One region of the Streptomyces sp. NPDC059455 genome, then DNA from elsewhere that is predicted to be linked to it. Evidence: riboswitches for the same ligand, from Rfam matches in the RefSeq annotation. Region 1 holds a riboswitch; each other region holds the start of a gene.
What was found. Region 1 has a riboswitch for cobalamin ahead of ACFXB5_RS43640 ((2Fe-2S) ferredoxin domain-containing protein). Riboswitches for the same ligand answer to the same signal wherever they lie in the genome.
Positions count from the first base shown of each region.

Region 2: it holds a riboswitch for cobalamin, as region 1 does, so the genes downstream of both, ACFXB5_RS06780 (ABC transporter substrate-binding protein) here and ACFXB5_RS43640 ((2Fe-2S) ferredoxin domain-containing protein) in region 1, are expected to answer to the same signal.
Region 3: it holds a riboswitch for cobalamin, as region 1 does, so the genes downstream of both, ACFXB5_RS06530 (CbtB-domain containing protein) here and ACFXB5_RS43640 ((2Fe-2S) ferredoxin domain-containing protein) in region 1, are expected to answer to the same signal.
Region 4: it holds a riboswitch for cobalamin, as region 1 does, so the genes downstream of both, metE (5-methyltetrahydropteroyltriglutamate--homocysteine S-methyltransferase) here and ACFXB5_RS43640 ((2Fe-2S) ferredoxin domain-containing protein) in region 1, are expected to answer to the same signal.

Region 1 is NZ_JBHYVB010000203.1:518-7,595, forward strand. It holds partial or broken gene ACFXB5_RS43635 (FAD-binding dehydrogenase) at 1-1,257, opposite strand, end outside; gene ACFXB5_RS43640 ((2Fe-2S) ferredoxin domain-containing protein) at 1,432-1,815, opposite strand; cobalamin riboswitch at 1,876-2,005, opposite strand; gene ACFXB5_RS43645 (hypothetical protein) at 2,054-2,230, opposite strand; gene ACFXB5_RS43650 (glycoside hydrolase family 97 catalytic domain-containing protein) at 2,423-4,324, shown strand; gene ACFXB5_RS43655 (hypothetical protein) at 4,355-5,542, opposite strand; gene ACFXB5_RS43660 (hypothetical protein) at 5,539-6,099, opposite strand; gene ACFXB5_RS43665 (PHP domain-containing protein) at 6,229-7,078, opposite strand, start outside.
Region 2 is NZ_JBHYVB010000013.1:58,942-66,019, forward strand. It holds gene ACFXB5_RS06755 (DUF305 domain-containing protein) at 1-594, opposite strand, end outside; gene ACFXB5_RS06760 (DUF1996 domain-containing protein) at 708-1,652, opposite strand; gene ACFXB5_RS06765 (DUF2165 domain-containing protein) at 1,845-2,384, opposite strand; gene ACFXB5_RS06770 (carboxymuconolactone decarboxylase family protein) at 2,558-3,031, shown strand; gene ACFXB5_RS06775 (RNA polymerase sigma-70 factor) at 3,057-3,980, shown strand; cobalamin riboswitch at 4,008-4,222, shown strand; gene ACFXB5_RS06780 (ABC transporter substrate-binding protein) at 4,282-5,322, shown strand; gene ACFXB5_RS06785 (FecCD family ABC transporter permease) at 5,394-6,407, shown strand; gene ACFXB5_RS06790 (ABC transporter ATP-binding protein) at 6,404-7,078, shown strand, end outside.
Region 3 is NZ_JBHYVB010000013.1:8,817-15,894, reverse strand. It holds gene ACFXB5_RS06540 (TetR/AcrR family transcriptional regulator) at 1-626, shown strand, start outside; gene ACFXB5_RS06535 (CbtA family protein) at 717-1,478, opposite strand; gene ACFXB5_RS06530 (CbtB-domain containing protein) at 1,500-1,721, opposite strand; cobalamin riboswitch at 1,763-1,914, opposite strand; gene ACFXB5_RS06525 (MurR/RpiR family transcriptional regulator) at 1,959-2,852, opposite strand; gene ACFXB5_RS06520 (polysaccharide deacetylase) at 2,952-3,839, shown strand; gene ACFXB5_RS06515 (polysaccharide deacetylase) at 3,870-4,805, shown strand; gene ACFXB5_RS06510 (cobalamin-binding protein) at 4,885-5,811, shown strand; gene ACFXB5_RS06505 (alpha-L-fucosidase) at 5,895-7,078, opposite strand, start outside.
Region 4 is NZ_JBHYVB010000032.1:6,227-13,304, forward strand. It holds gene metE (5-methyltetrahydropteroyltriglutamate--homocysteine S-methyltransferase) at 1-2,145, opposite strand, end outside; cobalamin riboswitch at 2,312-2,534, opposite strand; gene ACFXB5_RS14125 (hypothetical protein) at 2,603-2,812, opposite strand; gene ACFXB5_RS14130 (helix-turn-helix domain-containing protein) at 2,980-3,894, opposite strand; gene ACFXB5_RS14135 (endo-alpha-N-acetylgalactosaminidase family protein) at 4,113-7,078, opposite strand, start outside.

The DNA of each region.
Region 1 (7,078 bases):
CTTGTTGGTCAGGTCCGGGTTCTGCTCCGAGCCCGAGAGCGCGAACTCCTTGGCCATGATCTTCTGGGTGGTGACGAACCACGAGTAGTCATGGCCGGTGGCGGTGATCGACCCGAGGGTGTGCAGGGTGTCGTAGCCCGGGATGTCGGGGCTGGAGAAGCGTCTGCCCTTCGCGTCGAACCACATCGACGACGGGCCGGGCAGAATGCGGATGCCATGGCCCGGCCAGATCGGGTCGTAGTTCCTGAGGCCCTCGGTGTAGTGCCACATCCGGTCGGGGTTGACGATCCGTCCGCCCGCCTTCTCGGTGATCCCCAGCATCCGGCCGTCCACATACGCAGGGACACCGGTGACCATGAACTTCGGCGGCGAGCCGAGCCGGTCGGGCCAGTTCCGGCGTACGAGGTCGTGGTTGGCGCCGATACCGCCGGAGGTGACGATCACCACCGGGGCGTTGAGCTCGAAGTCGCCCACCACGGTGCGCGAGGTCTGCTTGCCGCGGGCGGCGTTGCTCGGCTCCAGGATCGAGCCGCTCACCCCGGTGACGGCGCCACCGGTGACGATCAGCTCGTCCACCCGGTGCCGGAACTTGAAGGTCACCCGGCCGTCCTTCGCGGCGGCCCGCACCTTCTTCTCGAACGGCTCGACCACGGCCGGACCGGTGCCCCAGGTGACGTGGAAACGCGGCACCGAGTTGCCGTGCCCATCCGCGAGACCGCCGCCGCGCTCGGCCCAGCCGACGATCGGGAACCATTGCACACCGAGCCCGTGCAGCCAGGACCGCTTCTCCCCGGAGGCGAAGTCCACATACGCCTCGGCCCACTTGTGGGCCCAGTAGTCCTGGCCACCGGGATCGGTGACACCGCGGTCGAAGCCGGCCGTGCCGAGCCAGTCCTGCCAGGCCAGTTCGGGGGAGTCCTTGATCCCCATCAGCCGCTGCTCCTCGGAGTCGACGAAGAACAGGCCGCCGAAGGACCAGAACGCCTGGCCGCCGAGGTTGCTCTCGGGCTCCTGGTCGAGGAGGAGCACCTTGCGTCCCGCGGCGGCCAGTTCCGCCGTGGCCACCAGCCCGGCGAGCCCGTGGCCGACCACGATGGCGTCCGCGTCCGAGGACGCCCCGGAGGCGGCGAAGGCCGGAACCGCCGTCTGGGCGAGGGCGGCGCCGGCGAGCACACCGCCCGCCGCCGTCAGGGCGCGGCGGCGGCTGATCCCGTTGATCCCGGCGGGCGACGCGGAATTCTCTGTGGAGTTCTCCATGAGCTGCCTTCCGGAAAGGGGGTTCGGAGGGTGCGGGAGATACGGAGGGGGTTGCCGCGACGGAATCGTGTTACCGGCCGGCAACGTGTTACCGACGGTAGCCCACAGGGTGCGAGGCCGCCAGAGCTCTGCTCACAAGACCAACTCCCGTGCGGGGAAGGGGACTTCGGGCGCTCAGCGACCGCCAGGTGACGGCTCGGCCGAGGCCCTCCCCCGCGGCGAGAACGCGTACAGATCGAGGATGTCGGGCAGCGGTGCCACCCCGGGGCCACCCGCCCGGACCCAGGCCACGATGTCCTCCGTCGCGTCCGGGTCGTTGACCAGGCCGAGCCACACCGGCCTGCCCCCGGCGGCCCGTCCGGCGGCCGACGGCTGCACCACGATCACATTGGCCTGGTCGCAGACGTCCAGACATTCGGAGACGCGTACGGGCGCCTCCTCACCGAGCCGCGCGATCTGCGCGGCATGGTCGATGCCGGTCACCTTGGGACTGCCGCAACAGCAGTCCCGGCATACGGTCACCCGGCATGACAGCGGGTCGGTCGGCCATACGGACATGCCGTATCACCCCTCCTCCGGGGAAGTCCGCCCCGGTGTCGCTCGAGGAGGCGACCGCGTGAGTCTCCTGGCTCTCGGGTCGATGCTCGTCCCGGCCTTCCCACCCGCGTATGCGGGCAGTGGCCTGTTCGGGATCCGCTCGCCGATCACAGTGGCGGTACCGCGCCGGATTCCCACCGGCTTCCTCGTTCCGCCGTCGCCCTTGTCGCCCGGCATCATCGCATCCCGGGCACCCCGCTCACTCCTTCGGGGCTCCGCAGCGCGCACATTGGGCGAAGTCGGCGGTGTCCTGGATCGCGCCGCAGTCGGCGCACACCTTCTCCAGCCAGCAGGCGGGGTCCCCGCCCTCGGGCTCGGCGGGCGCCGGGTCCGCCGCCTCCGGGTCCGGGTCGCCGGGGCGAGCCGTGCCGCTCATCGTGTGCGCCTCCTCGTCCGGACCGTGCGCGGGTCCGTTGGCCGACCCTCTACCCCTGGTGTCATCTCCGAAAGCAGCCAAGCCATAGATCCGATCTCTTACCCGCTCACGACCCTTGATGGGGCGTAATGCTGCTCAACCCCTCCCCAGTTATCGGATGACTCGGTAACGTATCCGCCTCGGGAGGCAACGATGCCGAGATCTTACCGACGCTCCGCAATGGCATTTCTGCTGTGCGGCGTCCTGGCCATGACGCTCTTCATCACCGGGCCCGCACAGGCGAAGGACTCCGCCTGGACCGTGCGCGGCCCCTCGCCCCACTCCGGTCCCCTCGCGCAGCTGCGGCTTGACGGCGCCTCGGGAGCGCTGACGCTCCAGGTGTCCCGGGGCGGACGTACGGTGGTCGAGCCCTCGCCCGTGGGCATCGTCACCGAGCGGGCGGATCTGTCCCACGGGCTGCGCTATCTGGGACGCCACGACCGCACCGTCGTGGAGCGCTACCGGTCGACGGCCGGCAAGCAGCGCTCGCGCACGGCGCGGATGACCGAGACCCGCTTCCGGTTCCGGGGCGGCGGGAACGCCCGGCTGGACCTCGTGGTGCGGGTCTCGGACGACGGGGTCGCCTATCGCTACGACCTGCCCTCCGGCAGCGGCGATGTCCTCGGCGAGACCTCGGCGTTCACCCTGCCCGCGGACGCGGCCGCGTGGCTGGGCGACTACCGCAAGGACAACGAGAACCTGTTCAAGGAGTACACCGCGGCGACCGCGCCCACCGGTGAGTACATGGCGCAGGCGCTCTTCGAGACGGGCGGCGGCTACGCCCTGATCGCGGAGTCGGATCTCACCGGCCGCTACTCCGCCGCCCGGCTGATCCACCAGCAGGGGCTGCCCACGTACCGCATCGGTCTGTGGGACGAGCGGGTCGAGTCCGACGGGCCGCTCAGCACACCCTGGCGCGCCCTGATCGTGGGCGATCTGTCGACCGTCACCCAGTCCACCTTCACCGACGATCTGGCACCGGCCTCACGGGTCGCCGACACCTCGTGGATCCGGCCCGGACCCGCGCTGTGGACCTGGCTCGCGGGCGGCAAACCGGCCGGGCAGAGCCTGTCGATGCAGAAGGGGTACGTGGACTACGCGGCCCAGCGCGGCTGGCCGTATGTGGTGGTGGACGCGGGCTGGTACTTCGACCCCGACCAGTGGGACGTCACCGATCCCGACTGGCAACGGAACAGCTGGATTCCGCAACTCGTGGACTACGCCCGCGAGCGGCGGGTGGGCATCCAGGTCTGGATCCACCACCGTGACCTCGACACCGCCGAGGAGCGCGAGCAGTGGCTGCCCACGCTGGAGCGGTGGGGGGTGAAGGGCGTGAAGATCGACTTCATGGACTCCGAGTCCCAGGAGACACTGCGCTGGTACGACGAGATCCTCAAGGCCACCGCGGCCCACCATCTGCTCGTCAACTTCCACGGCTCGACGATCCCCAAGGGCATTCAGCGCACCTGGCCGCAGGTGATGTCGATGGAGGGCGTGAACGGCGAGGAGAAGCGGACCAACACCCCGCAGCACCTGGCGACGCTGCCGTTCACCCGCAATGTCATCGGCTCCATGGACTTCACCCCCGGGGCCTTCCACCGGCCCCAGCGCCCCAACGCGGCGTCGGACGCGGGCGAAGTCGGCCTGTCGGTGCTCTACGAGTCCGGGATCCAGAACCTGGCGGGCACCCCGGAGTCCTATGACGCCCGTCCGCTCGCCCGCCGGTTCCTGGAGCAGATCCCAGCAACCTGGGACCGCACCCGGCTGCTGGCGGGGCGGCCGGGTGAGAGCGCGGTGCTCGCCCGCGCCAGCGGCTCGCGGTGGTTCATCGGCGGTACGTTCACCGGTCCCGCGCACACCGCCGAGGTGCCGCTGCGGCTGGAGCCGGGCCGCTGGCTGGTCGATCTGATCCTGGACGGCCCGAACGGTCTGGTCCGCACGCCCACGGTGGTGCGCGGCGGGCAGACCCTGTCCGTGCCGGTCACGGCGGACGGCGGGTTCGCCGCCATCGCCTGCCGCTGGCGGCCCGGCCTGTCGACCTGCGACCACCCCTGACCATCCCCTACCACCCGCACTGACCACCCGTCACGCGGACACCCCGTCCAGGACGCCCGTCCAGATGCCGATCGCCGGAAGGCAGGCGCCGGCCGCGAAGACCCATGCGGCGGCGACGGCACGGGCGTAGGGGGCGGGGTGGCCGCCGGTACACCCACGGGAGAGGGCCAGCAGCCGGTCGGCCTTCTGCCGTGTCGGGTTCTTCTCCTGCTGAGCGGTGAGGAAGGCGGACAGCCGGTCCGCCGACTCCGCGTCCGTGACCGCCTCGGCGTCCGCCCGCATCTCCATCAGCGTGACCAGGACGCGGCCGGCGCGGCTGTTGGCGTAGAGGCCGCAGGTCAGGGTGAGGATGAAGACGGCTATCGACGTGACGGTCCGCGCCGTGGTTTCCACGGGGGTGATGGCGAGGGCCGTCATCCCGTCGAAGAACACGGCGGCCTTCCCCGCCGCCGGCGCATGACGCAGATAGCGCCGTCGCATCGGATCACCGTGGCGCAGATGCGAGATCTCGTGCCGGAGCAGGACCGCACCGGCCGGGCTTCTGAGCAGGGTGCGCCAGCTGCGCGGGATGGCGACATGGACGGTGGGCCTACGGACGTTCAGGGTGACCGCGTGGTACAGGAAGGTGCCCGCGACCGCCCAGAGCGCGGCGACCAGGACGACCGCGGGCACCAGGAGACGATCCCCGTCGAACGGCAGGGAGATCCGGTCCTGCAGTACGGCGAAGGCCACTCCGCCCGCGGCGCCGACCGCCCAGACGGACTTGCGGCGCTGCAGTCTCGTCCCCCAGTCCTCCATCCGGCCGAGCCGCCCCGGGGACGGCTGGGGGACGTGGACCACCTTCAGGTTGGACGCCGGGGACCAGCTGGAGACCGCGTTCAGCCGGGCGGTGTCCATTCCGGCGGAGTGGAAGGTGTCCCGGACGCGCACCCAGCCCTTCGCCGACCAGTCGACCGGGTGCGACGCCTCCTCGGCCTCACGACCGCTGAGGGAGTCGGCCCGCCACTCGTTGACGAGGGGCAGCAGGGAGACCACGAGGAGGACGAGGACGGCCAGGAACGCGGTGGCGCCGACCGCGGCCGACGCGGACAGCCGATTGTCCCCTGTGGTCAGCACGCTCGCCCCGGTGGCGGGCGCCGCGCACAGCGGCCCGATGAGCACGGTCCAGCAGGTCCGCTCGGCCCGGCGCAGCCGGCGGACCGGGGACGCGGCGGTCATGGGCGGCCGGGTGCGGCGGGGTCCGCGGGGTCCGCGACATCGGCGGAGTCGTCGGGGCCGGATTCGGAGCGGATGAGCGCTTCCGCCTGGATCCGTACGACGGCCCGCACCGTGGCCGGATCCACCTCCGGGGGAAGCCTCAGCTCCACCGTCACCCGCCGGGCGAGCCCCGCCGCGCTGTCCTCGTTCTCGCCACCCTCCGTGCCCGTCCCGCCGGAGTTGGCGTCGCCGCGCAGACAGCGCTTGAGATAGCCGACGGCGTCCCGCACTCCGCGCTGGACGGCCATATCGGTCGCCGTCGAGAGCACGGTGAAGGCGATCTGGCCGAGCACGGACAGCCCGATGGTGAGATAGACATGGGTGTCGACCGCGGGTGCCCCGCTGAGGTCGTCGAAGAACTCCCCCGCGCCGGGCACCCGCCGCCCGGCGCGCATCTCCTCGGCGAACTCCTCGAAGAGCTCCTCGTGTTCGTCCTCGGCGACGGTGCGCGCCGAGGCGTCGACCATCGTCAGGATCCGCTCGATCGCGGCGTCGTCCAGCCCCGTCATGTCTGTCATGTGGTTCCCCCCGTGCGCCACGCCCTTGGCGTGGCCTGCGACACATTTACGGTAGCCCGCCCGGAGGAGAAGATGTAAGGACTTACGGCAAATAGGCGAACTCTCCGCCCATTTCGCGCATGACCGCCGTCAACTCCCCTGCCCCGCACGGCGTGGCGGCCTGCGCGTGCGGGTCCAGTCCACCAACTGCCGGGCCGTCCACGTGGTGATGACGCGCTCCGTCGGCACCCCGCATTCCACGGCCCGGGCGCATCCGCGCGGCTGCCAGTCGAGCTGGCCGGGCGCGTGGGCGTCGGTGTCGATGGAGAAGAACGTCCCCGCCCGCACGGCCTCCCGCAGCAGTCCGCGTGGCGGATCCAGCCGCTCCGGGCGGCAGTTGATCTCCACGGCGGTGCCCGCCTCCGCGCAGGCGCCGAAGACCTCCTCCTGGTCGAAGGCCGACTCGGGGCGCTTGCCGCCGAGCAGCCGTCCGGTGCAGTGGCCCAGCACATCGACCAGCGGATCGCTGACGGCGGTGACCATCCGGCGGGTCATGGGGCGGGCGTCCATCCGCAGCTTGGAGTGGACCGAGGCCACCACCACGTCCAGCTGGTCCAGCAGCTCCGGCTCCTGGTCCAGGGAGCCGTCGGGGAGGATGTCGACCTCGATCCCGGTGAGCAGCTGGAACGGGGCGAGCCTCGCGCGCAGCTCCGCCACCACGTCCAGCTGGGCGCGCAGCCGGTCCGCCGAGAGGCCGCGGGCCACCGTCAGCCGCGGGGAATGGTCGGTCAGCACCGCCCACTCGTGCCCCAGCCGCGCCGCCGTACGGGCCATCAGCTCGATCGGGGAACCGCCGTCGGACCAGTCCGAGTGCATATGGCAGTCCCCGCGCAGCGCGGCGCACAGCTTCGCCGCGTCCTCGTCGGGCTCGCGCCCGGCCTCCGCGGCCTCGGCCTCCAGCTTCGCCAGATACCCGGGCATCTGGTCCTTCAGCGCCTCC
Region 2 (7,078 bases), on a different contig from region 1:
GCGGGCGCGCCAGGTGTGCGATGTCCGCTCCACGCTCGCGGCCAGTTTCCTGGTGGCCGGGTCGGCGCCCGCCGAGCGCTCCGAGTGGGCGATCTTCGCCGCCTGGTCGAGATGCTCGCGCATCGCCGCGAGGAGGAGAGCGTCGAAGACGGCGCCCTGCGCTCGCTCGATGGTGCGCAGTTCGTCCTCCGTCACCATGCCGGGCATGTCGTGCCCCTCGTGGGGATTGGTGTCGGGTACGCCCGCCCGGACGAGCAGCTTCCGCAGCCGCACGAGTTCGCCGCGACAGGCGGTGGCCACCGGTTTCGCCCACTTCTCCACCCCCGCGTCGGAGGAGTGGCCCGGGACCTGGTCCAGCAGGGGGACCGCCTGGTCGTCCATCGCGATCACCAGCTGGATCCAGCCGATGTCGCTGGAGTTGAACGTCCCCGACGTCGCTTGCCCGCTCGGCGCCCGCGTGGCGGGGTGCCGCGCCGCCGATGGCGACCGGGCCTCGCCCGACGGCTTTCCGCTGCCCTCGCCGCATCCCGCGGCGAGCAGCACCACCAGCACCGCTACGGACGCCGCGCGCCGCGCGGCCGTGGCCGCTGTCATGTCGACTCCCCTCGTCACTCGCGGGCGTGGGTGCGGGCGGAGCCCCCCGTCACGGGGCTCCGCCCACCGGCGGGACGGGGCCGCCCTGCCGGGCTGTGCGTTCTCCTCCTCGGTCAGGGACGGCCGTCGGCACCGCACTTGACGATCACATTGATGCAGTCACGCACCCGCCGGGCCATCTCGTCCTCGGGCCAGGCGTTGAAGAAGTCACCGTGCATGGTGTATCCGGCGCCCGACGCCAGCTTGAGCCGCGCGGGGTCGCCGTTGACCGGGTAGCGGAGTACCTGGCGCAGCTTCGGCACGGCCACCGGGTGGGTCGCCGGGCACTGGTCACCGACCGGGTACGCCATGTGGCTCTTGTGGTCGGGGGAGTCGAGGTCCTTCCCGTTCCAGCACTGGGGGAAGTCGAGGTAGGACTCCAGCATCGAGTCGGACGGGCAGTTCACGAAGTCCTTGGAGGGGTTGACCTCTCCGTGGTGCAGGCACGACCAGCGTGCGATGGACGTGGGGTCGCCTACCCCGGTGGCCTTGGCGTTGCCCGCCACGATCCGCAGTCCCTGGGGGAGCGGCTTGATGGTCGCGATCACATCGTCGCGCACGCCTTCACCGAGGTAGTAGAAGGTGGTGCCGGTGGGCTCGATCTCCTTGCCGTTGGCGTAGAGGGTGGGGGTCCAGTACGACGACAGGTCGGTGGTCGGGCCGCAACTGGTCCGGCCCCGCTTCAGGGCGGCCAGATCGGTGTGCGCGTTGGTCGAGTCGTTGCCGAAGAAGCTGTGCATATGGGACGCGCCGGGGAGCCCCGGGAACACGATCGGGTCGTCCGGCAGCCGATGGGTGAACGGGCACTCGGCGACGAACTCCGCGACGCGCACCGGCGCTTTGGCGCTCCGCGGGCTCGACGCGACCTTGTCGGTGGCGCGGAGATCGGCCCGCGCACTGGCCGAGCCGGTGGACAGCATGGACAGGATGAGGCCGACGGCGGCGAGGACGACACCCGGACCTCGCCAGCGGCCGAGGACGCGCCGTAACGGCGGGAAGCGCGGGGGTGTAGGCGACATGACTCTCCTTTCCGTGCGCACACGGGAAGAGCGGAAGAGCGGGAGAGGCAGCCCAGCGGTGTGGTCACGCGGGGCCGTCGAGAGAGCGCTCTCACAGAGCGTTGCCGCGGACGTTAAAGGTGACTCAGGTCACTGTCAAGAGTCCGCGGCAACGATGGGTCCGCTGCCGCTTTCGAGTCGGTGGAGTGCCGGTCAGTCCGTGGCGTCGGGCTCGGTCCGCCCGGCCGCGAGCAGGTGGATGAGCAGCAGCACGATCCCGGAGATCAGGAAGACGCGGGTGGCGGCCTCCAGCCCGTTCCACGTCTTGGACTGCCACATGGCGAACCACTCGCCACCGATGGCGATGAACCCGGCGCCGAACAGCAGCATCAGCATCAACAGCCCCACGGTGCTGGCCTGACGGGCGCGGCGGACGCTGCCCCCGCGCAGTCCCGACCCCCACATGGCCGTCGCGGCGATGAGGACGAGGGCGGCGATGCTCTCCCAGACGATGATGGCGACGTAGGCGGTGTCCTGGAGAGCGGTGGACTTGATGGCCCGCCACATCAGGTCGTCGTCCTTGAACGTGGTGTCCATCGCCAGGACATGGCGGACGAATTGCTGATTGGTGTCGAAGTCGGTGATGTTGCCGAAGGCGACAAGCGCGATGTACAGGGCGATCGTCCCGGTGAGCACCGCCGAGACGGCGGAGTAGGCACGAAGGGAACGTATTCTGCCGGCTGGCTCGCTCACGATGACTCTGTCTCCCCGTTGTATTCCGTTGATCGGACCGAGCCGTAGCGTACAACTGTTTGGCCCGGTGGGCCCGTTGGCGGGGAGACGCAGGTCACATGCGTCCATGTCACAGGAGGTCGGGCCACCTCGTCTCAGGGGTGTAGCCACTGACAACCACCGAGGAGCACACCATGGACGCGCGACTGAACTACTTCGCCGGTCCGACCGCGGGCAAGGTCCTCAAGCCCGTCATGGCGGTGGGCAAGGCGGTCAAGGGATCGCCGCTGCCGCCCGCCACGCAGGAGCTGGTGGCGCTGCGCGTGAGCCAGATCAACGGCTGCGCCGGCTGCCTCGACATGCACACCAAGGAGGCCGCCGCGGCCGGTGAGACCGCCGTGCGGCTGAACCTGGTGGCGGCATGGCGGGAGGCCACGGTCTTCACCGACGCCGAGCGTGCCGCGCTGGAGCTGGCGGAAGAGGGGACCCGGGTGGCGGACGCGGCCGGTGGCGTCGGCGACGAGGTGTGGGCGAACGCCGCCAAGCACTACGACGAGGAGCAGCTCACCGCCCTGGTGATCCTGGTCTCGTTCATGAACATGGTGAACCGGCTGAACGTCATCACCCGGCAGCCGGCGGGCGACTACCAGGTCGGGCAGTTCCACTGACCGGCATCGGGGGAGGGGAATCCGCGTGAGTGAGGTCGAGGAGTTCGAGGAGCTGCGGCCGCTGCTGTTCTCGATCGCCTACCGGATCCTGGGCAGTGTGAGCGAGGCCGAGGACGCGGTGCAGGAAACATGGCTGCGCTTCGACGGCTCGGCCACCCGGCCCACGTCCACCAAGGCGTATCTGTCGGCCACGGTGACCCGCATCTCGATCGATGTGCTGCGCTCCGCGCGGGTGCGACGGGAGGAGTATGTGGGCCCGTGGTTTCCCGAGCCGCTGCTCAGCGATCCGTATCAGGATCCGGCCCGCGCGGTGGAGCTGGCCGACTCGGTGTCGATGGCGGCGCTGCTGCTCCTGGAGCGGCTCAGCCCGCTGGAGCGGGCGGTGTTCGTGCTGCGGGAGGTGTTCGCCTTCGGATTCGACGAGATCGCCACGGCGGTGGGGCGGTCGGAGGCGGCATGCCGGCAGCTGCTGGTGCGGGCGCGGCGCCATATGCGGGCCGGACGGCCGCGGTTCGCGGCGGACCGGCAGGAGCGGCAGGAGCTGGCCACGCGGTTCTTCGACGCGCTGAAGGACGGCGATGTGGGCGGGCTGCGGAAGCTGCTGGCCGCCGATGTGCGGCTGGTCGGGGACGGTGGCGGCAAGGCCCCGCAGCTGGCCAGGGCCGTCATGGGCGCGGAGAACGTGGCGCGGCTGCTGGGCAATGTCTTCCCCTGGCTGCTGCGGATCGATGCGTCGTTGGAGCCGCGTGAGGTCAACGGCCAGCCCGGTGCGATCCTCCGGGACCGGGACGGCAAGGTGCTCCACACCCTGGTCCTCGATGTGCTCGACGGGCAGATCCAGACCATTCGCACGGTGGTCAACCCCGACAAGCTGGGCCACCTCGGGCCGGTCGGCGACGCCTGGGCCGTGGACCGCGAGGTGAAGCGGGCCCGTCGGCGGCCGAACTGACCGTGGGACGCGAGCGTTCGACGCTCTTGGTAGTCTCGGGGAGCCAGTCGTGCCACATCCGAGGCCAGGGAATCCGGTGCGAATCCGGAACTGACGCGCAGCGGTGAGGGGGACGGGCGGGGCATGTGACACCACTGGGAGGAGTCCGTGACGGCCGTGGGGCCGTCGCGAACGAGCACCGGGAAGGAGCCCCGTCCGGACGAGCCCGAGTCCGAAGACCTGCTGGCACCTCCGCGCCCGGTGCGCGGGGGACGTCCGTAGGCCAGGCTCCGCGTACGAGCCCCGACCACCGAGGCTGCCCGTGCTCCGCTCCGCCCGCCGTACCGCGGCGTTCCTGCTCGCCCCCGCCCTTCTGCTCACCGCGTGCGGTGGCTCCGGCCATGACGACGCGGCCGCCGGAAAGCCCGCCGGTTCGGGCTATCCGCGCACGATCGACAACTGCGGCCACAAGACCACCTTGAAGTCCGCCCCGAAACGGGCCCTCTCGCTCAACCAGGGCACCACGGAGATCCTGCTCTCGCTCGGCCTCGCCGACCGCATGGTGGCCACCGCCACCTGGACCGACCCGGTGATGAAGGGCCTGGAGAAGGCCAACGCCACGGTGGAGCGTCTGGCCGACAACGCGCCGTCCTTCGAGAAGTCCCTGGACGCCGAACCCGACTTCGTCACCGCCTCGTTCGTCTCCACCCTCGGCAAGGGCGGCGTGGCCACCCGCGAGCAGTTCGAGAAGCTGGGCGTGCCCACGTATGTCTCGCCGTCCGACTGCGCGGCGGGCAGGGACACCGACAGCGGTGGCGACGGCTCCCGCGGCAAGCCCCTCACCCTTGATGTGGTGTACGGCGAGATACGCGATCTGGCCCACGCGTTCGGTGTCGACGAGCGCGGCGAGAGGCTCGTCGCGCGGCTGAAGGAGCGCGTTCGCAAGGCCACGGAGGGACTGGACGCCTCCGGTGTCTCCCTCATGTACTGGTTCGCCAACTCCCAGTCGCCCTACCTCGCCGGCTGCTGTGGCGCGCCGGGCGCCATCACCCGGGCCGTCGGGGCGGAGAACGCCTTCTCCGACACCCACGACGAGTGGCCGCAGATCAACTGGGAGACCGTGGCCGACCGCGACCCGGACGTCATCGTCCTCGGCGATCTCACGCGCGAGCAGCAGACCGCGGAGACCGCCCAGGCGAAGGTGCGTTTCCTCGAGACCAACGCCGCCACCCGCAATCTCACCGCGGTGAGGAAGAAGCGGTACATCCTGCTGAGCGGGCAGGCCATGAACCCGTCCATCCGTACGGTCGAAGGGGTGGAACAGGTCGCCGCCGGGCTGCGCGACTTCGGGCTCGCCAAGTGAGTGCGCGCCAAGTGAATACGCGCCATGTGAGCACCCGCCGCGTGAGCAACCGCAACCTGGGCATCCGCCGTATGAGCACCCGCCTCCTGCCGCTGGTCGTGGGAGGGCTGGCCGCGCTGCTCGCGTCGGTCGCCTTCGCCGTGACCATCGGCCCGGCGGACATCTCCACGGCCGACGTATGGGCGGCGGTCACCGCCCATCTCGGCCTGGGGGAGAGCACCTTGCCGCCACTTCGGGACGGCATCGTGTGGAACCTGCGCATGCCGCGCACACTGCTCGCCGCCGTGTGCGGGGCGGGCCTCGCCCTCTGCGGGGCCGTGATGCAGTCCCTGCTGCGCAATCCACTGGCCGATCCCTTCGTCCTCGGGGTGTCCTCGGGTGCCTCCACCGGCGCCGTCACCGTGGTCGTGCTCGGCGTGGGCGGCGGGGCCGTGTCCCTGTCGGCGGGCGCGTTCACCGGTGCGCTGCTGTCCTTCGGCCTGGTGCTGGTGCTCAGCCACACTCTCGGTGGCAGCACCGACCGCGTGGTGCTGTCCGGAGTGGCCGCCATGCAGCTGTTCTCCGCGCTGACCTCGTTCATCGTCCTCACCTCCGCGGACGCCGACACCACCCGGGCCGTGCTGTTCTGGCTCCTCGGCTCGCTCACCGGCGCCGGGTGGGGCGATGTGCTGCTGTGTACCGCCGTCCTGGCCGCCGTCCTCGCGGTCTGTCTCGGCTACGCCCGCACCCTGGACGCGTTCGCCTTCGGGGAGGAGGCCGCCGCGGCGCTCGGCGTCCGGGTGGCCCGTACCCGTCTCGTCCTGCTGTGCGCGACCGCGCTGCTCACCGCGACCCTGGTCAGCTCCGCCGGGGCCATCGGCTTCGTCGGCCTGGTCCTCCCGCATGCCACCCGCGCCCTCACCGGCCCCGGCCACGCCCGTCTGCTGCCGGTCACCGCACTGGCCGGGGCCATCTTCCTGGTGTGGGTGGACACCGCCGCCCGCACCGTCATCGACCCCCAGGAGGTCCCGGTGGGCGTGGTGACGTCCCTCATCGGCGTACCGGCCTTCGTCGCCGTGCTCTACCGCGGCCGGAGGAAGCCATGACCGACGCCACCGCGGAAACCCCCGACTCGGAGCCCGCCGCCACCCCGGAAGCGGCCTCCGGGCTCCGCGCCGACCGCGTCAGCCGCCGCACCGACGGCCGGCTGATCGTCGACGGCATCACCCTCACCCTGCGCCCCGGCGAGACGGTTGCCCTGCTCGGTCCCAACGGCTCAGGGAAATCAACCCTGTTGCGGCTGCTCGCCGGGACCCTCGCCCCCTCCGCCGGAGTGGTCACCCTGGACGGCCGCGCCCTGCCACAGGTCGGCCGCCGCGCCACGGCGCGCCGTATCGCCACCGTCGAACAGCATGCCCACACCCAGACCGAGCTGACCGTCCGCGAGGTGGTGGCCCTCGGCCGTATCCCGCACCGGCGCGCCTGGGCGTCGGCCTCCGCCGTGGACACCCGGGCCGTCGACGCGGCCCTGGAGCGCAGCGGACTGACCGACCGGGCCGGTCAGTCGTGGCACACCCTCTCCGGTGGCGAACGCCAGCGCACCCAGATCGCCCGGGCCCTCGCCCAGGAACCGCGCGAGCTCCTGCTCGACGAGCCGACCAACCACCTCGACATCCAGCACCAGCTCGATCTGCTCGACCTCGTCGTCAGCCTGCCGATCGCCGCCGTGATCGCCCTCCACGACCTCAACCTCGCCGCGATGTACTGCGACCGCCTG
Region 3 (7,078 bases), on a different contig from region 1:
GGCTACGGGAGCGGAAGAAGCAGCGGACCCACACCGCGATCTCCGAGGCGGCGATCACGCTCTTCCTCGAACACGGCTTCAACCAGGTCTCGGTGGCCCAGGTGGCCGAGGCGGCCGAGGTGTCCAAGCGCACGCTCTTCGCCTACTTCCCGGCGAAGGAAGACCTCGTGGTGCACCGTCTCGCCGACCACGAGACCGAAAGCGCCCGCGTCGTACGGGCCCGCCCGCCCCGCACCGCCCCGCTGACCGCGCTGCGCGAGCACTTCCTCAAGGGCCTGCGCGAACGGGACCCGATCACCGGGCTCAACGACCATCCCCAGATCGTCAAGCTCACCCGGATGATCCTCGACTCACCCTCGCTGGTCGCCCGGATGGCGCGGTTCAAGGACGGCGCCGAACGCGCGCTCGCGCAGGCGCTGCGGGAGACGGCGGACACCCCGGAACTCACCGCGCGGCTGGCCGCCGTCCAGATCGTCGCCGTCCAGTGGTCACTGGCACAGGACAACACCGCACGCGTGACGTACGGGGAACCGGCCGACGAGCGCTACGCGGGTGCGGTGGCCGACGCGGAGCACGCGTTCGCGCTGCTGGAGAACGGACTGCGGCACCTGTCCCCGCGGAAGTGACTCCAGGCGCCCCGCTCGGGTGCCCCGGGTGTCCTCACAACGCATGAGGGCCCCGGATCTCTCCGCGGGCCCTCGTGCGTCTCGGTGTGGTCAGTTCGGGGCGGCCGCCATCGCCCGGCTCTCTTCGGCCTTCGCCGGCTTGGGGTTCAGCATCCGCTCGGCGAGTTCGCCGAAGAGGAGACCGAAGCCACCCCACAGGATCACCTGCATGGCGAGGGCGGACAGCCGGAACCGCCACAGGACGGTGGCCGGGAAGTCCGCCGGGACCTCGTTGACGACGGGCAGGAAGGCGAACGCCACCCCGATGACGACGGCGAAGGCGGCCACCGCGGCGACGGTGGCGTACCAGCTGCCCAGCTTCGGGGCGAGCCGCTTGCCGAGGATGGTGGCGGCGATCGCGAGGAGCACGCTGAGCACCATCATCAGGAAATACAGGATCGTCCGCTTGCTGATGGTGTCGCCGTTGCCGACGGCGGGCGGGTTGGCCGGGTACTTCAGGAACGGCACGACATAGACCGCGAGCAGCGCGCAGCCGGACAGCAGCAGCGCGGTGGCCCTCGGGGTGAAGCGGCCGACGCGGCCGAGGGCGACGCAGTAGGCGAGGGCGGCGATGCCGCCGAACGCGATCCCGTAGATCAGCACACCGGTGGCCAGGCCCGCGGTGGACTGCAGACTACGGGAGACGATCTCGACCTCGTGCTCATGCGCGGGGGCGTGGGCCTCCTCGAAGCCGATCGCGCGGTCGACGCTCGGCTCACCGAGGAAATAGGCGGCGATCAGGGCGAGCACACCGGCACCAAGACCGGCGAGCATGCCCCGCACCAGCAGGTTTCTTACTGTTGCGGAATTCATGGGGGTGCGGCGTCCCTCGCGTCAGTGGCAGGGGAAGCCGAGCAGATGGCGGGCGTCATGCACCCACTCGTGGACGCCCTCGCCGGAGACGACCGCGGTGGCGCCCTGCTCGGCGCCGACGAAGTACAGCAGAACCAGCATCAGGATGCCGAAGAAGACGGCCCAGGGAGCTATCGCCTTCAGCGGCAGCGTGGCGGGGAGGGCGGGAGTGGTGGCTGTCGGCTGGGCGACATGCTGCGCCATGGCAGTGGCCTCCTACTAGGGAGTTCGCGTCCCATCTCGGTGGTGCACAGGACGATGGCTGCGGGTCTGACTCACGGAACGTCCCCTTCGGATACGTCTCGTTCACAGTGGCGCGACCGTGCCGGATTCCCACCGGCTTCCGTCAGACCATCGTCGATATCGCACCGACGGTACCGCGTGTCGGATGTCTGGCCAAGACCGCCCACCTGGTGAGACGCCGACAGGACGCGCACAACCTCACTCATCGCGGCCGTAATGGGGGCTGTTGGGCGGCAGGAAGTGGCCGCGCAGACGGGTCAGCAGTTCGGAGGTCTCCAGCGCGCGCTCGCCCAACTGGGAGGCCACGGCCAGGGCCAGGGCGTCGACCACGGCCAGTGAGCCGAGTGTCTCGCGGGTGGCCCCGGAGGCGGAGAGGGTAGCGAGGAGGGTGACGGCCACGCGGTCGCCGAGCGCGGGTCCGAGGGCGTCGGTGATCAGGACGACCGGGGCGCCCACCCCCTCGGCATGGTCGATGATGACCTCGATCTCCTTGAAGAGCCGGGCCGGGGCGAAGATCACCACGACGTCGTCCGCCGAGAGCGGCACCAGCGCGTCCGGCAGTCTGAAGCCCATGTCCGCCGTGTGACGGGCCTTGAGCCCCAGCCGGTTGAGCCTCAGCGCGAGGTACTCGGCGATGATGCCGGACGGCCCGGCGCCGAAGGCCATGACCTCCTTGGCGGGCAGAAGCCGCTCCACGGCCGCGGCGAAGGCGTCGGCGCGCAGGCTGCGCCGGGTCTCGTGGATGACCTCGGCGGCGTCCTCGAAGACCCGGTCCAGCAACTCCTCGGTGGATCCGGCCATGTGCTCGACGCGGCTGCGCAGCCGCGCGGAGGGCCGCATCAAGGTGGCGAGCGACCGGGCCACGGCGTGCTTGAGACCGGTGAAGCCGCTGTAGCCGAGGGCCTTGGCGGTGCGGACCACGGTGGCGTCGCTGGTGCCGGTGAGCGCGCCGAGTTCGCTGGCGGAGGAGAAGCCCACCTCCTGCGGATGCTCTCTGAGGAACGCCGCGACCTTCTGCTCGGCGGGAGCGAGCCGCGGCCAGGCGGCCGCCACCCGCTGCTGGAGCGGCGCACCCTCCGGGATCTCCGCCATTTCCATGGGCTGCCCTCTCTTGACGTGCGTGCGTAGCGCATCCTACTTTCCTCGCGTCGCATCCACGACAAGTTCGTAGCAGACACTACGGAGCGTTCCATGACCACTTCCGCTGCCCCGACGCCCGGTTACCGGCCCCGGCCGGGGGCCGTCGACCGCCCCCGATGGCCGGGCGGCGCCCGCTGTGCCGTGATGCTGAGCTTCGACGTGGACGGCCCGGCGCTGCTGGCCAACCTCGGCCACGCCCCCGACATCTGGCGCTCCCCCCGGCTGTTCTCGCTCGGCGCCTACGGCCCGCACCGGGGCACCCCCCGGATCCTGGACCTGCTGGCGGACTTCCGGATCCCCGCCACCTTCTTCGTCCCCGGCTGGACCGCCGAGAGCTGGCCCGAACTGCTGAAGACCATCGCGGACCGCGGCCATGAGCTGGGCCACCACGGCTATATGCACGAGCTGTACTACTCGAAGACCATCGCCGAGCAGCGCACGCTGATCGAGCGCAGCCAGGAGATCTTCCAGCGGGTGGCCGGCACCACGGCCGTGGGATTCCGCACCCCCTCCGGTGACTTCCGCGCCGACAGCCCCCAACTGCTGTGCGATCTCGGCTTCTCCTACTCCAGCTCCATGCGCGGCGACGACCGCCCGTACCGCTGGCGGATCGACGGGCGCGACACGGACCTCGTCGAGATCCCCGCGCAGTGGGAGCTGGACGACTTCCCCCAGTTCGCCTACAACGACGTCCCGGCGGAGCCGCGCGGCCAGGACCGGATCGCCGGCACCGAGCTCACCCTCGACAACTGGCGGCGGGAGTTCGACGGCTACTACCGCTACGGGCTGTGCTACGTCCTGATGATGCACCCGGAAGTCATGGGCAAGCCGAGCCGGGTGCTGCTGCTGCGCCGGCTGATCGAGCACATCCGCTCCCATGACGATGTGTGGTTCGCCACCGGAAGCCAGATCGCCCAGTGGTGGCGGACACGCCACTGAGACGCGGGGACGAGACGGAAGGAGAACGCGGTGAGGAGCGAGCAGGCGCGGCCCCGGCTGGAGGAGAACCCGCCCTGGCCGGACGGCGCCCGGTGCGCGGTCGTGGTGACGGTGAACCTCGACGCGGAGCTGTTCTGGCTGCGGCTGGACGAGTCCTGCCACGAGCGGCCCAAGACCCTGTCCATGGGCGAGTACGGCCCGAAGCGCGGCGCTCCCCGGATGCTCGACGCCCTCGAGGCGGCCGAAGTGCGCGCCAGCTGGATGATCCCGGCGACGGTGGCCGAGCGCTATCCCGGGACGGTACGGGACGTGGCCGCCCGCGGCCATGAGATCGCCTCCCGCGGCGACGGTCTGGAGGACTACGCGACCCTCGACGCCGAGGGGCAGCGCCGCGCCATCGAGCGTTCCGCGCGGGTGCTGGAGGACATCTCCGGGCGGCGGCCCACCGGCTTCCGGCCGCCCTCCGCTGAGATCGGCGACGACACCGCCGGTGTGCTGGGCGAACTGGGCTTCACCTGGACCTCCCTGGCCCGGGGCGACGACCGGCCGACCCTGCTGCACCCGGCCACCGGCCCCGGCGCCGCCCCGCTGGTGGACGTTCCGGCCCACTGGGAGCTCAATGACTTCCCCCGCTTCATGTTCAACTACGGACCGGCCTACCCCGCCGGTCAGGTCCGGATCGCCGGATACGGGCAGACCCTGGACGACTGGTGCGCCGAGTTCGACGCGTACCACAGCTACGGGCTGTGCTGTGTGATCACCCTGGAGCCGTCCTGCATCGGCAAACCGGGCCGGATCGGGGTGCTGGAGGAGCTCCTGGCGTATATGCGGCGGCGCCGGGACGTGTGGTTCGCCACCGGCGCCGAAGTGGCGCGGTGGTGGCGCTCCCTGGACCGCCCCAACGACCCCGGGTCCTCGGAGGAGGTACGTCACCGCACCGACCCACGGCGCGCCACGGCCATCTGACGGCGCCACACCACCGGCGCGCCGCCGACCGCGCGCCGCCTGTCACCGATGCCCCGGACCACCCGCCTACAGTCGCGGTATGCGCATCGTCTCCCTGCTGCCCGCCGCGACCGACATCGTCGCCGACCTCGGGCTCGCCGAGCATCTGGCCGGACGGACCCACGAATGCGACTGGCCGCCGGAAGCGGTGGCGGACCTCCCCGTGGTGACCGCCACCGGCCTCGACCAGGACGCCCTCACCAGCCGGGAGATCTCCGACGCGGTCGGCGGCGCGACACACTCCGGGTCGTCGCTCTACACCCTCGACACCGAGGCGCTGGCGGCCCTGCGCCCCGATGTGGTGCTCACCCAGGACCTGTGCGAGGTGTGCGCCGTGTCGTACCGGAAGGTCAGCCGGGCCGTCCGGCTGCTGGACGCCGGCACCCGCGTCCTCAGCCTGGAGCCGCACACGCTCGACGACGTACTGGACTGCCTGGTGACGGTGGGCGAGCTGCTCGGCGTGCGCGAGCGCGCCGAGCGGCGCCGGGCCCATCTGCGCGACCGCCTCGAACGGATCCGTCAGGCGGTGGCGGGCCGGGCCCGGCCCCGGGTCGTGGCGATCGAATGGCTCGACCCACTGTGGCCCGCCGGACACTGGGTCCCCGACCAGATCGCCACCGCCGGAGGCGAACCGCTGCTCGCCGCGTCCGGTCAGCACACCAGCCCGATGACCTGGGAGGCGGTGCGCGCCGCCCGGCCGGAGGTGGTGCTGGTCCTGCCGTGCGGCTTCCCGCCCGAGCGCACCCTGCGGGAGACGGACCTGCTCACCCGTCTGCCGGGCTGGACGGACCTGCCCGCCGTACGGGCCGGGAGGGTCTGGGTGCTGGATGGTCCGGCCTACTTCAACCGCCCCGGCCCGCGCGTGGTGCGCGGAGCCGAGGTGCTGGCCCACGTCCTGCACGGGGTACGGGCCGGGGACGAGGTGACGGCGGCCGAGGCGCTCCCGTTCCCGGCCCGGTCGTCATGACCGGTGCCCCGGACACCACGTCATGACGCGCGGGCCGCTTCTGAGCTCACCGGAGGTGAGGGGGTCCGCCCCCCGATCGAGTGTCAGATGTCCTGGCGCAGGAACAGTTCCACGACCGGGACCGCCACCTCGGGGCGGACGACGGGCAGGGTCAGGGTCAGGGTGCCGGGCGGCTGGCCACCGAGGCCGGTGTTCTGCGCCTTGACCGACGGGTCGATCTCGCGGTACTTGATCTCGGACGCGTCGTGCAGGAGCTGCGCGTACTCGACCTTGCCCGCCAGATCCGGCAGGTGGACATGGCCGAAGGGCCAGGTGAAGAGGTGCAGATAGAGGCGGTTGCCGCGCTGGGTGTAGCGGGTGTCGACCGGGGCGCGGTGTGGGGAGGGGCCGGCGCCGTGGATGGAGCGCTGGTGGCGGGACATCCACGCACCGATCCCCTCCAGCGTGGCGAGGGCGGTGGCGTCGAAGTCACCGCGTCCGGTCGGGCCGACGTTCAGCAGCATGTTGCCGTTCTTCGCGACGCCGTCGACGAGCATCCGGACCAGCAGGTCGACCGGTTTCACATTGAGGTTGTCGCGGTCGTAGCCCCAGCTGCCGTTGAGGGTCTGACACGCCTCCCACACCACCGGCTCCCCGCCGACCTCCATGGGCCTGTCGGGCTGGTACTGCTCGGGTGTGACGAGGTCGCCGGGGATGGCGAGCCGGTCGTTGACGATGATCTCGGGCTGCAGCCTGCGGGTGAGCGCGAGGAGTTCCTCCGAGCCCCACTCCTCCTTGCCCTTGCCGTTCCACACGTCGTGGTGGTCGTCGTCCTTGTACGAGAAGTCGTAGAAGAGGTAGTCGATGGTGCCGTAGTCGGTCAGCAGCTCCTCGACCTGCCCGTGCAGATAGGCGCGGTAACGGGCCATGTCACGGCCCTCGTTGAGCCGCTTGATCTCCTCCGGCGGGTCGTCACGGCGCGGGTGGAGGCCGTCGACGACGAAGTCCGGGTGGTGCCAGTCGATGAGCGAGTGGTAAAAGCCCACGCGCAGTCCCTCGGCGCGCACGGCCTCGACGAACTCGGCGACGAGGTCCTTGCCGATCGGGGTGTTCATCGAGGTGTAGTCGGTGAGCTTGGAGTCCCACAGGCAGAAGCCGTCGTGGTGCTTGGTGGTGAGCACCATGTACTTCATTCCGGCGCGCTTGGCGGACCGCGCCCACTCGCGGGGGTCGAAGAGGTCCGGTTCGAAGTGGCGGAAGTAGCGGTCGTAGTCCTCGTCCGTGATGC
Region 4 (7,078 bases), on a different contig from region 1:
GCTGGGCACCCGCGGGGAGTGGATGTCGTACACCCCGGGCCCGGCCTCGCGCGGATAGCCGTGGGCGGCGAGCTCGCGGGCCACCCGCATATGGGAGCGGGCGGCCTCCAGACTGATGACATCGGCGTCGAGGTCGTCGATCGCCTGGACGATGTCGCCGAACTCGGCGTAGCACATATGGGTGTGGATCTGGGTGTCGGGGCGTACCCCGCCGGTGGTGAGCCGGAAGGCCTCGGTCGCCCAGGCCAGATAGGCGGGCCGGTCGGCGGTGCGCAGGGGCAGGGTCTCGCGCAGCGCGGGCTCGTCCACCTGGATGACCGAGGTCCCGGCCGCCTCCAGGTCGTTCACCTCGTCGCGCAGGGCGAGGGCGACCTGGCGCGCGGTGTCGCCGCGGGGCTGGTCGTCGCGGACGAAGGACCACGCGAGCATGGTGACCGGGCCGGTGAGCATGCCCTTGACCGGGCGTTCGGTGAGGGACTGGGCGTACGCCGTCCAGCGCACCGTCATCGGTTCGGGGCGCGAGACGTCACCGGCCAGGATCGGCGGGCGGACGTAACGGGTGCCGTAGGACTGGACCCAGCCGTGCTGTGTGGCGAGATAGCCGGTGAGCCGCTCGGCGAAGTACTGGACCATGTCGTTGCGCTCGGCCTCGCCGTGCACCAGCACATCCAGGCCGGTCTGCTCCTGGAAGGAGATCACCTCCTGGATCTCGGCCTTGATGCGCTCCTCGTAACCGGCCGTGTCGATCCGGCCGCGGCGCAGGTCGGCGCGGGCGGTGCGGAGTTCGCCGGTCTGCGGGAAGGAGCCGATGGTGGTGGTCGGCAGCGGCGGCAGGCGGAGGTGGGCGCGCTGGGCCGCGGTGCGCTCGGCGTACGGCTGGGAGCGGCGGGCGTCGTCCCCGGTGACCGCGGCGGCGCGGGCGCGGACGGCCGGGTCGCGGGTGATGGGGGAGTTGGCGCGGGAGGCGAGGTCGGCCCGGTTCGCGGCCAGCTCGGCGGTGATCGCGCCGGTGCCGCGGGCCAGGCCCTTGGCGAGGGTGACGATCTCCGCGGTCTTCTGCCGGGCGAAGGCCAGCCAGCGCAGGATCTGCGGTTCGATGTCCCGCTCGGCCGTCGTGTCGAGGGGGACGTGCAGCAGCGAGCAGGAGGCGGCCACATCGACCCGGTCCGCCAGGCCCAGCAGGGTGCCGAGCGTGGTCAGGGACTTTTCCAGGTCGTTGACCCAGATGTTGCGGCCGCTGACGACCCCGGCGACCAGTCGCTTGCGGGGCAGCCCGCCGACGGCGGCCAGCGCGTCCAGATGCGCCGCGGCGGCCTCCGTGAAGTCCAGCGCCAGCCCCTCGACCGGGGCCTTGGCCAGCACCGGCAGCGCCTCGCCGAGGCGGTCGAAGTACGAGGCGACCAGCAGTTTCGGGCGGTCGGTGAGGGCGCCGAGGTCACGGTAGGCGCGCCCGGCCGCGTGTCGCTCGGCGGGGGCGCGGTCCTGGACCAGGGCCGGCTCGTCGAGCTGCACCCACTCGGCACCGGCCGCCCGCAGATCGGCCAGGACCTCGGCGTACACCGGAAGCAGCCGGTCCAGGAGGGTGAGCGGCTCGAAGCCGGCGGGCGCGCCGGGCGCGGGCTTGGCGAGGAGGAGGTAGGTGACGGGGCCGACGAGGACCGGCCGCGCGGTCAGCCCGAGGGCGAGGGCCTCCTTGAGCTCCGCGACCTGCTTGGCGGAGTCGGCCGCGAACACCGTGTCCGGACCCAGCTCGGGGACCAGATAGTGGTAGTTGGTGTCGAACCACTTGGTCATCTCCAGCGGCGCCACGTCCTGAGTGCCCCGCGCCATCGCGAAGTACCCGTCGAGCGGGTCGGCGGCGACGGCGTCCCGGTGGCGGTCGGGGATGGCGCCGACCATGACGGTGGTGTCCAGCACATGGTCGTAGTACGAGAAGTCGCCCGTGGGGACTTCGTCGATGCCCGCCCCGGCCAGTCGCCGCCAGTTGGCGCGGCGCAGTTCGGCGGTGGTGGCCCTCAGCGCTTCGGCGGTGACGCGGCCCTTCCAGTAGCCCTCGATCGCCTTCTTCAGTTCCCGGTTCGGGCCCTGGCGGGGGTAGCCGTACACGGTGGCCCGTGCCGCCGCGGCCGCGGACTTGGTGGTCACGGAGATCTCCTTCGCGAGATGAATCCCTGAGGTCCCGGCGACGGGAGGAGAGCGCGAAGGGTGACGGACCGGACGCCACGACCTCGCGCGGCAGGCGCGCGGTCGTCCGCCTGGTGCATGTTCGCCGACCCGCCCTCGAGGTCACCGGGATGTCCGCGCACGGGTGGTCCGTACGCGGGCAGATGGCAGGTCTTCGGACTCACGGGCGCGTCCTCCTCAGGAGGACACCTAATGGCCGTCGCTTCCCAGGTCCCTCTCACCGGACCCAGTGCGTATGACGGCGGTCGTTCCCGCTCACCGCTGCGGGGCAGTCCCGGATTTCCACCGGGTTCCCTCTTGCGACGCGTCCCGCCTGGCGGACGGGGCGAACCAGCTGCACCGGCCAGCCTACGGCATGGGAAACCCCCGGCCGCGTGGGCCGGGGGTTCCGCCCCTCACGGGCTCGTGGCGCGGGGGGTCAGCACGAGCTGGAGTCCGACTGGCCCACCAGGTTGACCGGGACGGTGACGAAGGAGAACTGGTTGCTGGCGCATACGCCGGGGAAGGTCGTGCTGCTGGCGTTGTTGACGGTGACATCGGGGCCGTCCTCCGCGACGGCACCGGTCGCGCCGACGGCGAGGGACGCGGCGGTGAGAGCGAGCGTGGACAGGGCGGTCCGCATACGCATGGGAACTCCTTGATGGGGATGAGCGGCCGGAAATGACCGGCTTCGCATGCATGGTGCCCCTTTGTCGTGCGGATCGCGGCCCAACGTCCCCCCAATGGGCTAACACGTCACCCGCCGCCTCGTCATGCGCCGCCTCGTCATGCGCCGCCTCGTCACTCGCCGTTTCGTCATGCGCCGCCGAGCCGTGCGTCGTCCGGCGGGGCGCAGGGCGGGATCGTCGGTGGGCGGGCCGGGTCGGGGACGCGGTTGGTGAAACCGCCGGGGACCGAGCGGCACTGCTGCTCGCGGAAGTGGACCGGTGCGGTGCCCACGCGGCGGGCGAACAGCCTGCTGAAGTAGGCGGGGTCGTCGTAGCCGACGCGGCGGGCGATGGCGGCCACCGGCATTTCGGTACCGACGAGGAGCTCCTTGGCCCGGCCCAGCCGGATCCCGAGGAGGTAGTCCTTGGGGCTGCACCCCGCGCCGCGCCGTACCGCGGTGCGCAGTTCGGCCGGTGTCATGCCGTGCCGGGCGGCGTGCTCGGCCACCGACAGGGATTGGAAGGCGTCCCTGGCCAGCGCCTGGAGCACCGGATGGCCGTCCGAGCCGCCACCGGCGCGCACGCGGCGCAGGGCGACGAGGAGTTCATGGACGGCGGCGGCCGTCTCGACCTCCAGGAACGGATTGCCCCGGCGCGCGGCGCGGACGATGCGACCGATGGCCGTACGGGCGGTGGCGGTGTCGGTGAGCGCGACCACCGGACGGTCCGGGTCGATATAGCCCAGATCGGCGTACGCGGCGGTGGCCGGGCCGGTGAAGTCGACGAACGCCTCGTCCCATCCGGTGTCCGGGTCCGGGCCGTAGTGGTGGCTGACACCGGGGGTGAGCCAGAGCAGCGCGGGCGCGGTGACGGTACGGCGGCGGCCGTCCGCGCCGCGGAACCAGCCGCGGCCCGCGCTGATGACCACCGCCACATGATGGTCGAGGACCCGCGGGCCGACGACGGGCAGGGCGCCGTGCTGGAGGCCGACACCGAGACACACCAGGCCGAGCCGGTGATGGGCCGGGCTGGGCGTGAAGTACCGCATCCAGGTGTGATACATCCGCGGTCCCCTCCGGTCGGCTGCGCCCCCACCCGCAGATCTTCGCCCACGGACCGCCCGCTCGCCAGGGGGCGGGAGGGGGCCGTGCGGCGGGGTGGATGGACACGTAACCGAAGGTGGGGACCGCGGGGAGCGGGACACGTGTGCGGGCCGTCCCGCTCCCTCCGCGGTGTCAGCCCCGCTCCCTCCGCGGTGTCAGCCCCGCTCCCCGCGCGGTGTCAGTCCAGCTCCTCCACGGTGAAGGAGTCGAGCGTGAACTCCGCGGTGCCGCTGTCGCCGGTCTTCCGCAGCCCCACCCACAGCTCGCCGTCCGCGGGCGCGGTGACGGTGTAGCCGTGCGTGGCCCGCCCGGTGGCGGCGGGCAGCGGGGTGCGCTCCAGCTCCCGCGCCCCGGGCTCGTCCACGGCCGTGACCCATGCGTACTGACCGGCCGCCTCGTTGGCGTAGGTCAGGGTCACCCGGTAGCACCGCCCGGGGCGGAAGCGGGCGGTGTGCGGCACCGTACGGTAGACCAGGCCCGGGTTCTCGCCGCGCGACTTCAGCGACTGGCCGCCCTCGAGCACATCGTCGATCACCTTGCCGTTCCAACCGGCCTGAGTGTACGGGGCGTGCCGCCGCGCGATATGCGTCCGCGGGTCGGTCACCCCGCCCGCGTCGCCCTTGACGAACGGGCCCCAGCCCTGGGGCACCCGCTCGAAGTCCTCGTACACCAGCGCGCCGGGCCTCGTGGTCCGCCGGGCCCGCACGACCCGCAGCCGGTCGAAGCGGACCCGGGCCCGCCCCGCCGCCACGTCGAGGGTGAGGGTGACCGGGCCGCCGCCGTCGGGGACGGTGAAGTAGGTGAACATCCGCTGGAAACGGGTGCCGTGTTTGCGGTCGGCCGCCATGTGGTTCACGGCGGTCGAGGTCTCGGTCCAGTTCTCCGCGGTGACGCCGTCGGCGGTGTGCACCCGCAGCGCGGCCCGCCGCCGCTCACCGGCCTCCGCCCCCACCTCCACCTGTACGGAGGCCACATAGCCGCCGGGGGCCAGCCGGCCGATGCGCTGGCCGACGGTGGCGGCGGCGCCCTCGCCGATGACCAGTTCGTAGTCGCCCAGCGCACCGCGTTCCACGGTGGCCGGGCCGGTGGTCTGCCGGCCGCGCAGCGAACCGGAGTGGAAACCGGGGTCGTACAGCGGGGTGCCCTCGCCCCAGCCGGGCGCCGCCTGGGCAGGGGCGGGGGAGCGCAGCACCACATAGGGGACGTCGGGGTCGGCGGTGACGCTGATGTGGCCGTCGCGCACCGGCAGGGTGACCGGCTTGGCGCGCCCCTGGTCGGTGAGGCGGTACAGCACCACGGACCGCCGTCCCGACCAGCCGCGCGGCAGCCGCCAACGGGTGGTGCCACCCGCCGGGTTGTAGTGGTAGAGCTTGGCGGGGTCGGTGGCCTCGCGCGGCTCCCAGGGCAGCAGATAGCCACCGCCGTCGTAGACCAGCCGCCCGTCGGTGGTGATGCGGCGGACGCCGCCGGTGTCGGTGACGGAGGTGCGGCCGGGCCCCTCGAAGGTGATCTCGTGGTCGCCCCAGGTGCGGATGGGGTACGCCTGGAGATACTTGGCGGGCAGACTGTGGGTCCAGATGAGCCGGTAGAAGGCGGTCCAGTCGGTCTTGCCGGTCCAGCCCTCGAAGTTGCCCATCCGGGGGATGCCGAGCAGGGTGGGCCACTTGTCGGCGAAGGCATCCTTCTGGTGGTTGCGGAGGAAGCGGATGAGCCGGGAGTTGATACCGCGCGAGCTGTCCGGGCCGTAGTCGGTCTCGGTGGCCCAGTGCGACCACAGCGAGGAGCGCTCCAGCCCGTGGCCCCATTCGGTGGCCACCCGCCAGCCCTGCTCGCGCAGGGCCCGCTGGAGCCGGTCGGAGTTCCAGCCGGACTCGCGGAAGACATCGATGTAGAGACCGGCGAGGGCCGGGTCGGTGTCGTTCCGCAGGTCCTGGAAACGCCGGACGATATCGCCGGAGACCAGGTCGCGGCGGGCGTCGATGCGGTACGACTGGTCCAGCCAGTCCCACTGCTTGTCGTGTCTGTCGACCAGTGTCTCGGAGAAGGCGTTGGCCACCGGATAGGACTCGGTGGCGTTGACGTGCACCGCGAAGTCGCTGTTCCAGCGGCGTCCGGAGCGCAGCAGGGTGTTGAGGTCGGCCAGACCACCGGCGCGGGTGTTGTAGTTGCCCGCGTAGTCGGGGTGGGCGGAGTCATGGCCCTCCGACTGATAGCCCTTGAGCAGGGTGTACTGCCGCAGTCCATCGGTGGCCAGCGCGATGCGCTTGACATTGTCGAGGGTGTCGAGGAACGGGTTGGTGGCCTGGCTGGCGAAGTTGAACGGGATGTGCGGGACGACCCGCAGATGCTGCTCGTCGGCGCCGAGCGGATTGACCATGATGTCGCGGAAGGCGATGGCGGCGTCCTGCCAGTCGACCACGCCGTCGCCGTTGCGGTCCCGGGTGAGGACCACGGTGGCCCAGGGCAGCGGCTCGGTGGCGCCGACGGGAGCGGTGGCGGCCCGGTGGGTCCACTCACCGCAGCAGAGCCGGGCGGTGATCTGCCCGTCCTCGCGCACCGTCTGCCGCCACAGCCGTCCGTTCTCCCACGTGGTGCCCGCGGCGGAGGAGGGCTTGTCCCAGACCGTGTTGGTCTCGACGGCGGCGGCGAGCCGGTCGGTGCTGACGACGGCGTAGGCGCAGCCGATGGGGTCGTCGTCGGTGGGCGTGTCGGCCGTGGGCCGGACCACGGTGTCACCGCTCTTGGCCTGGTCGAGGTCGATCCGCGCGGCCAGCAGGGTGGCGCCCGGCTGGTCGGCGCCGACACTGAGGAACGCGAGGCCGGGGATGCGCAGGGTGCCCACGCGCAGCGCGTCGGTGTCGGCGATCCGGGTGACGCGCCAGTCGACCTGCCATTCGCTGACCCGGACACGGATGTCGATCTCGGCGTCCGCGCCGAAGGCGAGGGTGTAGCTGATGTGGTCCGGGCCGCTGGTGACGGCGGTGGTGCGGGGGGTGTGTTCGACGCCGTCGATGAGCACCGTACGGACCGGCTCCCGCTGCCCGTACAGCACCGCGCCGCTCTCGCGGTCGGTGTACGCGACGATGCGCGGGAACTCCGGGTCCACCCGGACCTCCAGCCGCTTCGACCGCAATGTGCGCTCGG